Linked DNA regions of Labrys monachus. The protein of the gene in region 1 binds, or shares a complex with, the protein of each later gene. Links are inferred from orthologs where the notes say so. Each region holds a gene or a part of one and is shown in the gene's direction. Other genes may lie near its edges.

Evidence for each region.
Region 2: the proteins of secY (region 1) and secA are in contact, whole or in part, in a crystal structure (PDB 3DIN), measured with the Thermotoga maritima proteins. The link is inferred for Labrys monachus from one-to-one orthologs. Residues at the interface, in WP_004081795.1 of Thermotoga maritima: Glu108, Gly109, Glu110, Glu111, Ala236, Glu237, Arg238, Arg239, Ile240, Thr241, Ile242, Gln243, Tyr244, Ala245, Arg246, Arg247, Val248, Thr249, Gly250, Arg251, Arg252, Val253, Tyr254, Gly256, Ala257, Ser258, Thr259, Tyr260, Leu261, Pro262; in WP_004082002.1 of Thermotoga maritima: Glu261, Ala262, Arg263, Lys300, Ala301, Arg302, Thr303, Ile304, Ile305, Leu323, Tyr324, Asp325, Pro326, Val329, Ser330, Tyr333, Ile336, Lys340, Phe345, Val349, Glu363, Phe364, Tyr374, Ser375, Gly376, Gly377, Glu393, Ile395, Thr482, Ser483.

Annotation. Positions count from the first base shown.
Region 1 is NZ_JAUSVK010000001.1:4,241,926-4,245,753, reverse strand. Bases 259-3,249 are described here. They hold secY (preprotein translocase subunit SecY), read left to right. Parts: upstream 259-1,079; coding sequence 1,080-2,420; downstream 2,421-3,249. Other genes in these bases: rpsM (30S ribosomal protein S13), read left to right, coding at 3,230-3,249; J3R73_RS19375 (adenylate kinase), read left to right, coding at 2,417-3,007; rplO (50S ribosomal protein L15), read left to right, coding at 524-1,003; rpmD (50S ribosomal protein L30), read left to right, coding at 320-511; rpsE (30S ribosomal protein S5), read left to right, coding at 259-303. Outside these bases: more of rpsE, read left to right, coding at 1-258; more of rpsM, read left to right, coding at 3,250-3,598; rpsK (30S ribosomal protein S11), read left to right, coding at 3,659-3,828. UniProt on the Escherichia coli protein: The central subunit of the protein translocation channel SecYEG. Consists of two halves formed by TMs 1-5 and 6-10.
Region 2 is NZ_JAUSVK010000001.1:6,685,082-6,689,296, reverse strand. Bases 568-3,945 are described here. They hold secA (preprotein translocase subunit SecA), read left to right. Parts: upstream 568-928; coding sequence 929-3,745; downstream 3,746-3,945. In the rest of the region: J3R73_RS30515 (peptidylprolyl isomerase), read right to left, coding at 1-366; J3R73_RS30505 (TfuA-like protein), read right to left, coding at 4,158-4,215. UniProt on the Escherichia coli protein: Required for protein export, interacts with the SecYEG preprotein conducting channel.

The DNA of each region.
Region 1 (3,828 bases):
GGCCGCACGCTGCACCATGACGTCAATGGCCGTCATGGCGCCGGCAAGGTCGTGCTCCGCGCGGCGCCCGCCGGTACCGGCATCATCGCCGGCGGCCCGATGCGCGCCGTGTTCGAATCGCTCGGCATGCATGACGTCGTCGCCAAGTCGCTGGGGTCTTCCAACCCCTACAACCTGGTCCGGGCGACGTTCGATGCCCTGAAGCACGAGGACAGCCCGCGTTCGGTCGCTGCCCGCCGTAGCCTCAAGGTTTCCCAGATCCAGAACCGGCGTCAGGGTATCGACGCCGAGTCGACCGATTGAACGGGAGGCAAGAGCGATGGCTGAAACCAAGACCGTGACGGTCGAGCAGATCGGCAGCCCGATCCGCCGCACCCAGGACCAGCGCGCGACTCTCGTCGGCCTGGGCCTCAACAAGATCCGCCGCCGCCGCACGCTGGAGGATACTCCGGCCGTGCGCGGCATGATTGCCAAGCTCGGTCACCTCGTCCGTGTGGTCGAGGCCGAGTAGGGAGACGCGACGATGAAACTCAACGATCTTCGCGACAACGAAGGCGCGACCAAGGCCCGCATGCGGGTCGGACGCGGCATCGGTTCGGGCAAGGGCAAGACCGGCGGCCGCGGCGTCAAGGGCCAGAAGGCCCGCACCGGCGTCGCCGTCAAGGGCTTCGAAGGCGGTCAGATGCCGCTGCATCGGCGCCTGCCGAAGCGCGGCTTCGTCAACATCTTCGCGACGCATTATGCCGAGGTGAATCTCGGCCGCGTGCAGACTGCGATCGATGCCGGCAAGCTGGACGCCCAGGCTGTCGTCACGGCCGAGGCGCTGATCGCCTCCGGCGTTCTGCGCCGCATTAAGGACGGCGTGAAGCTGCTCGGTTCGGGTGAGATCACGGCCAAGGTCACCTTCGAGGTCGCAGCTGCGTCGGCCAGCGCCGTCGCCGCGGTCGAGAAGGCCGGCGGTTCGGTAAAAGTGCTGAACGCGGTCGCAACGGCCGAAGCCTGATCCTATATAATGGTGGCCCGCCGGTTTGGCGGGCCGCTCCTTTTTTTGGCGCGCTTTCGACACGGCGGAGCACCCTATGGCATCGGCGGCGGAGCAGCTTGCTGCAAGCATCAACTGGAGTTCGTTCTCGAAGGCGGACGAGCTCAAGAAGCGAATCTGGTTCACGCTGGGCGCGCTGATCATCTACAGGCTGGGCACCTACGTCCCGATGCCGGGGATCAATCCCCAGGCCTATGCCGATGCCTTCAACGGCCAGAGCCAGGGCATTCTCGGCCTCTTCAACATGTTTTCGGGCGGTGCGGTCGGGCGCATGGCGATCTTCGCGCTTGCGATCATGCCCTATATCTCCGCGTCGATCATCGTCCAGCTCCTGACCACGGTCGTGCCCCAGCTGGAGGCCCTCAAGAAGGAGGGCGAGGCCGGGCGCAAGATCATGAACCAGTATACCCGCTATCTGACGGTGGTACTGGCGACGGCGCAGGCCTGGGGTATCGCGATCGGACTCGAGGGCGGCCAGCACATCGTCACCGATCCGGGCTGGTTCTTCCGCCTTTCGACGACGATCACGCTCGTCGGCGGCACCATGTTCCTGCTGTGGCTGGGCGAGCAGATCACGTCGCGCGGCATCGGCAACGGCACGTCGCTGATCATCCAGGCGGGCATCGTCGCGGAGTTTCCGACCCATGTCGGGCAGATGTTCGACCTGGCCCGCACCGGCGGCATGTCGCCCGTCTCGCTGCTGATGACGGTGGTCGTCGCCGTGGTGGTGGTCCTGGCCATCGTGTTCTTCGAACGGGCGCAGCGCCGTCTGCTGATCCAATATCCGAAGCGACAGGTGGGCAACCGGGTCTATGAGGGGCAGTCGTCGCATCTGCCGCTGAAGCTGAACACCTCGGGCGTCATCCCGCCGATCTTCGCTTCGTCGCTGCTGCTGCTGCCGACGACGGCCGCGACCTTCGCGGCGCAGGGCAATCCGAATTCATGGCTGAACAACATCGCCATCTATCTCGGCCACGGCAAGCCGCTGTTCATGCTGCTCTACGGCGTGCTGATCGTGTTCTTTACCTTCTTTTACACCGCGATCGTCTTCAATCCGACCGAGACGGCCGATAATCTGAAGAAGCACGGCGGCTTCATTCCCGGTATCCGTCCGGGCGACAATACCGCCAAGTTCATCGACTACGTCCTCACCCGCATCACCGTCGTCGGTGCCGTCTATATCGCGCTCGTCTGCCTGGTGCCGGAAGTCCAGAATTATCTGATTCCGTCCATTCCCTTCGTGCTGGGCGGTACTTCGCTGCTGATCACGGTGAGCGTGGCGATGGATACGCTGGCGCAGATCCACGGACATTTGCTGGCTCATCAATATGAGGGGCTGGTGCGCAAGACCAAGCTTAAGGGGAGTCGTCGCGGATGAAGCTGATTCTCCTGGGTCCGCCGGGGGCGGGCAAGGGTACCCAGGCGGTCCGGTTGGCCGAGAAGCATCGCATTCCCCAATTGTCCACGGGAGAGATGCTGCGGGCCGCCGCGGATGCGGGCACGCCGGTCGGCATCAAGGCCAAGGCCCTCATGGACGCCGGTGCGCTCGTGCCGGACGACATCGTGGTCGGCATCGTCGCGGACCGCATCGAGGAGCCTGACGCCAAGAACGGGTTCATCCTCGACGGGTTTCCCAGAACGACGGCGCAGGCCGTGGCGCTCGACGAGATGCTGGCGCAGAAGGGGATGCGGCTCGATGCGGTGATCGAATTCGTCGTGGACGAATCGATCCTGCTGTCGCGCATCGAGAAGCGTGTGGCGGAGACGATCGCCGCGGGCGGCAAGGTCCGTCCCGACGACAATGCCGAATCGTTCAAGACGCGGCTCCAGGCCTATCGGACCCAGACGGCGCCGCTGTCGGACTATTATCGCAAGAGCGGCGATCTGCGCCCGATCGACGCCATGAAGCCGATCGACGCGGTCTCGCGCGAGATCGATGAACTGCTTGCGGCCGTTTCGGCATGAAAAGTCGCATGCACGGTGCTTTCTTGAGAGCGACGTGCATAAACTTAGTCTTTACGAGTTGACGTGGCTTCTAGGAGCCTTTAATAAGCGCGTCTCACGTCAAGGACGCGCGGGTCGGTCGCTCTGCTGAGCGAGCGGCTCGTTTTTGCGCTGCCGGTTCGCCGGCCAGGATGAACGGATACGCAGCTTCCCGCCGCCGTATCAAGATTTGGAGACCGGAACGTGGCCCGCATCGCTGGCGTCAACATTCCCACCGCCAAGCGCGTCGAGATCGCGCTGCAGTATATTCACGGCATTGGCCCGGCCAAGGCCAAGGAAATCGTTTCGAAGGTCGGCATCGCTCCTGAGCGTCGCGTTCACCAGCTGAGCGATCAGGAAGTCCTTCAGATTCGCGAAACGATCGATCGTGACTATATCGTCGAAGGCGATCTTCGTCGTGACGTCGCGATGAACATCAAGCGTCTGATGGATCTGGGCTGCTATCGCGGCCTGCGTCATCGCCGCAGCCTTCCGGTTCGCGGTCAGCGGACCCACACCAATGCCCGTACCCGCAAGGGCAAGGCAAAGCCGATCGCCGGCAAGAAGAAGTAATTTCGGTTCAGTTTCTGTCCCGAGCGCCTGGTACCACGGGCGTGCTTGAAGGATTTTTCCATGGCAAAAGAAGCCGCAGGTCGCGTTCGCCGTCGCGAACGCAAGAATATCGTTTCTGGCGTTGCACACGTCAATTCGAGCTTCAACAACACGATGATCACCATCACCGACGCGCAGGGCAATACGATCGCCTGGTCGTCCTCGGGAACGATGGGCTTCAAAGGGTCCCG
Region 2 (4,215 bases), 2.4 Mb from region 1 along the record:
CTTGCTCATCAGCGCTTCCATCAGGATGCGCTGGCGGTAATAGGCGAGCTTCTTCTCGATCTCGGCGGGATCGCCGACCTTCTCCTTCTCGGCCTCGGCGGCGGCCAGGCGCAGGTTGATCGCGAAATTCGTGATGTAGTCCTGCTTCTGGGCCTCGGTGGCCTGCGGCGGCAAGGTGGCGGCAAGGTCTTCACCGACGATCGTCAGGTCCTCCTGGGTGATCGGCTGGCCGTTGACCGTCGCGACGGGCTTGGCATCCGCTGGCTTGGCCGCATCCGCGGCATGGAGCGGCGCTGCAGCGAGGGCGAACAGGGCGACACCGGCGAGCAGTGACGCGGCAGGACGCACGCGGCGAAGTGAGATCATGAAACTCGTTTCCCTGACAGATGATGCGGGTGAAATCCGGTGCGAACGGGCGTCCGGCCGGACGCCTGTTCCGGCAGCAAGCCCGCATGTGTTCCTGATCCCGGGACGAGCGCCTCAGCAGCGCTGATAGGCCAGGAAAAATGCAAAATCAATGTCGCCCTTTTCGCGCGTGAGCAAACCGCTTCGGACAGCCTGTCTACGCGCGCCGATCGTCAAAACTGTGACAGGTCCGTTTCGCGCCCGGTGCGGCGCAAGCATGCCGGAAGCCGGCTTTTTCGTCGCCTGCGGGCGGGAACCGCGATCGGATCGCCGCTGTTCGATTGACACCCCGTAGCCCAATACTTAAGTGAGTTCGGATGGCGAGCCGTCGAACCGCGGCGCCACCCCTGGGGACTGCCGGTTCGAGCATTTCAGGAGCGGTTCGCTCTCCTTCATCGCTGGTTGCCTCCCTGGAGGGGGTATCAGGAGGATGCATCGTCATCCTCGTGCCACATCGCACTGCGATCGGGAGCGGGCTGTATCACAAGGCGCCGTTTCAGGTGCAAAAATTTGAAGGCCTTCTATGTTCGGCTCGCTCGCCAAGAAACTGTTCGGTTCCGCCAATGACCGTCGGCTGAAAGCCTATCATCCCAAGGTTGCCGCCATTGCCGCGCTCGAGCCGGAGGTGGCGGCCCTCTCGGACGAGGCGCTGCGCGCGCGCACGGCCCAGTTCAAGGCCGAGCTCGCCGCCGGCAAGACCATCAACGACCTGCTGGTGCCGGCTTTCGCCACCGTGCGCGAGGCGGCCAAGCGCGTGCTGGGACAGCGCCATTTCGATACCCAGCTGATCGGCGGCATGGTGCTCCATGAGGGCGCCATCGCCGAGATGAAAACGGGCGAAGGCAAGACGCTGGTGGCGACCGCCCCGGTCTATCTCAACGCCCTCGCCGGCAAGGGCGTGCATGTGGTGACGGTGAACGACTATCTCGCCAGCCGCGACGCCGAATGGATGGGCCGGGTCTACAGGTTCCTCGGCCTCACCACCGGCACCATCGTGCACGGCCTCGACGACGAGGAGCGCCGCGCCGCCTATGCCTGCGACATCACCTACGGCACCAACAACGAATACGGCTTCGACTATCTGCGCGACAACATGAAATACGACATGGGGTCGATGGTGCAGCGCGGCCACGCCTTCGCCATCGTCGACGAGGTCGATTCCATCCTGGTCGACGAAGCGCGCACCCCGCTCATCATTTCGGGCCCGCTGGAAGATCGTCCCGAGCTCTACATGACGATCGACGCCCTGATGCCGAACCTGGAGGCGGACGATTTCGAGCTCGACGAAAAGCAGCGCACCGTCAACCTGACGGAGAAGGGCAATGAGCGCATCGAGCAGATGCTCGGCACGGCGGGCCTGCTGCGCGAAGGCTCGATGTATGACGCGGGCAACGTCACCATCGTCCACCACGTCAACCAGGCGCTGCGCGCCCACAAGCTGTTCTCGCGCGACAAGGACTACATCGTCCGCAACGACGAAGTGGTGATCATCGACGAGTTCACCGGCCGCATGATGCCGGGGCGGCGCTATTCGGAAGGGCTGCACCAGGCGCTCGAGGCCAAGGAGCGCGTCCAGATCCAGCCCGAGAACCAGACGCTCGCCTCCATCACCTTCCAGAACTACTTCCGCCTCTACGAGAAGCTCGCCGGCATGACCGGCACGGCGGCCACCGAGGCCGACGAGTTCATGGACATCTACAACCTCGAAGTCATCGAGATCCCGACCAACCGGCCGGTGCAGCGCATCGACGACGACGACGAGGTCTATCGTTCCGTCGACGAGAAGTACAAGGCGATCGTCCGCCTGATCGAGGAATGCCGCAAGCGCGGCCAGCCGCTCCTCGTCGGCACGACCTCGATCGAGAAATCCGAGATCCTGGCGCAATATCTGGTGCGGCAGGGCTACAAGCAGCGCGATTTCTCCGACCCCAACGCCTTCGCCTCGCTCTATGACGGCGACCAGGGCACGCCCGACGAGAAGGTGTTCGCCGTCCTCAACGCGCGCTACCACGAGCAGGAAGCCTTCATCGTCAGCCAGGCCGGCGTGCCCGGCGCGATCACCATCGCCACCAACATGGCGGGCCGCGGCACCGACATCCAGCTCGGCGGCAATGCCGACATGCGCATCAAGGTCGAGCTTGGCGACATGCCGGCCGGCCCGGAGCGCGAGGCGGCCGAGGCCGGGATCAAGGCGCAGGTCGCCAAGCTGAAGGAGAAGGCGCTGGCCGCGGGCGGGCTCTACATCATCGGCACCGAACGCCATGAGAGCCGTCGCATCGACAACCAGTTGCGCGGCCGCTCCGGCCGCCAGGGCGACCCGGGCCATTCGCGCTTCTTCCTGTCGCTGCAGGACGACCTCATGCGCATCTTCGGCTCCGACCGCATGGACGGCATGCTGCAGAAGCTCGGCCTCAAGGAGGACGAGGCCATCGTCCATCCCTGGATCAACCGGGCGCTCGAAAAGGCACAGCAGAAGGTCGAGGCGCGCAATTTCGACATCCGCAAGAACATCCTCAAATATGACAATGTGCTCAACGACCAGCGCAAGGAGATCTTCGAGCACCGCCGCGAACTGATGGCGCAGGAATCGGTCGCCGATTCGATCGCCGATTTCCGCCACCTCGTCATCGACGAGCTCGTCCGGGCCCATGTTCCGGAGAATGCCTATCCCGAGCAGTGGGATACCGCCGGGCTGCATGCGGCGATCAACGACATCCTCAATCTGGACCTGCCGGTCGAGGACTGGGCCAAGGAAGAGGGCATCGCCGACGAGGAACTGACGACACGCATCATCGAGGCCGCCGACGGCAATGCCGAGGCGCGTGCCGCCTCCTTCGGCGAGGAGGTGACGCGCCAGATCGAGAAGGCGGTCCTGCTCCAGACCCTGGACAATCTCTGGCGCGAGCACATCGTCACGCTCGACCACCTGCGCCAGGTGATCGGACTGCGCAGCATGGCCCAGCGCGACCCGCTGATCGAATATAAGAGCGAAGGCTACCAGCTGTTCGGCGAGTTGATGCGGCGCTGGCGCGAGGACGTCACCCGCACGATGTTCCGCCTGCAGGTCATGCAGCAGCCGCCCGAGCAGCCGCCGCTCCCCTTCATGACCGCGCATCATTTCGATCCGACCACCGGCGAGGACGAGTTCGCCGCGGCCGGCAGTGGCTTCGGCCAGGAGGCCCCGGCGCTCGCCATCAGCGATGCCGCGGCGATGCCGGTGGTGGCACCGGAGGACCGCGACCCGAACGATCCGGCAACCTGGGGACGGGTCGGGCGCAACGAACCCTGCCCCTGCGGCTCGGGCAAGAAATACAAGCATTGCCACGGCCAGATCGCCTGAGCGCCAACCGGTCTGGCGGGCGCTCGCCCTCGGGAAAATCGATCTGACGGCATTCCCGTCGCGCCCGTCGCCCCGTCCCGGGCGTCATCTCGGCCCCGGCATGCGGCCCCTTCCGGGGATCGCCAGGGGCGGCGGAGCCCCGTCCCGGCACGATCCGGGATCGGCGATCCACATTCCACGCCGCATCGCGTCCGGGAGGACGTGCGGCCTCCGGATGCGATTGCCCGGCACCGGTTCACGACAGCAGTGAATTTCGCGTTTTTTCGAGGTCCTGCGTTCGCTTTCGCAGCGAAGCCGCGGCATCCCGTCCGGCTCGCGAAAACCAGCGAAAAAAGGCCTGCCGACCGCGTCGCCTGGCCTCGCGACGGCGTCTCCGCGCAAACGCGCCGCCTCTCGCTTCCTGTTTGGAAATCTAACCGGTGGAACCGGTTTCCAGCTGGTGGCGCAGCTGGGAGAAGAAGCGGGATTCA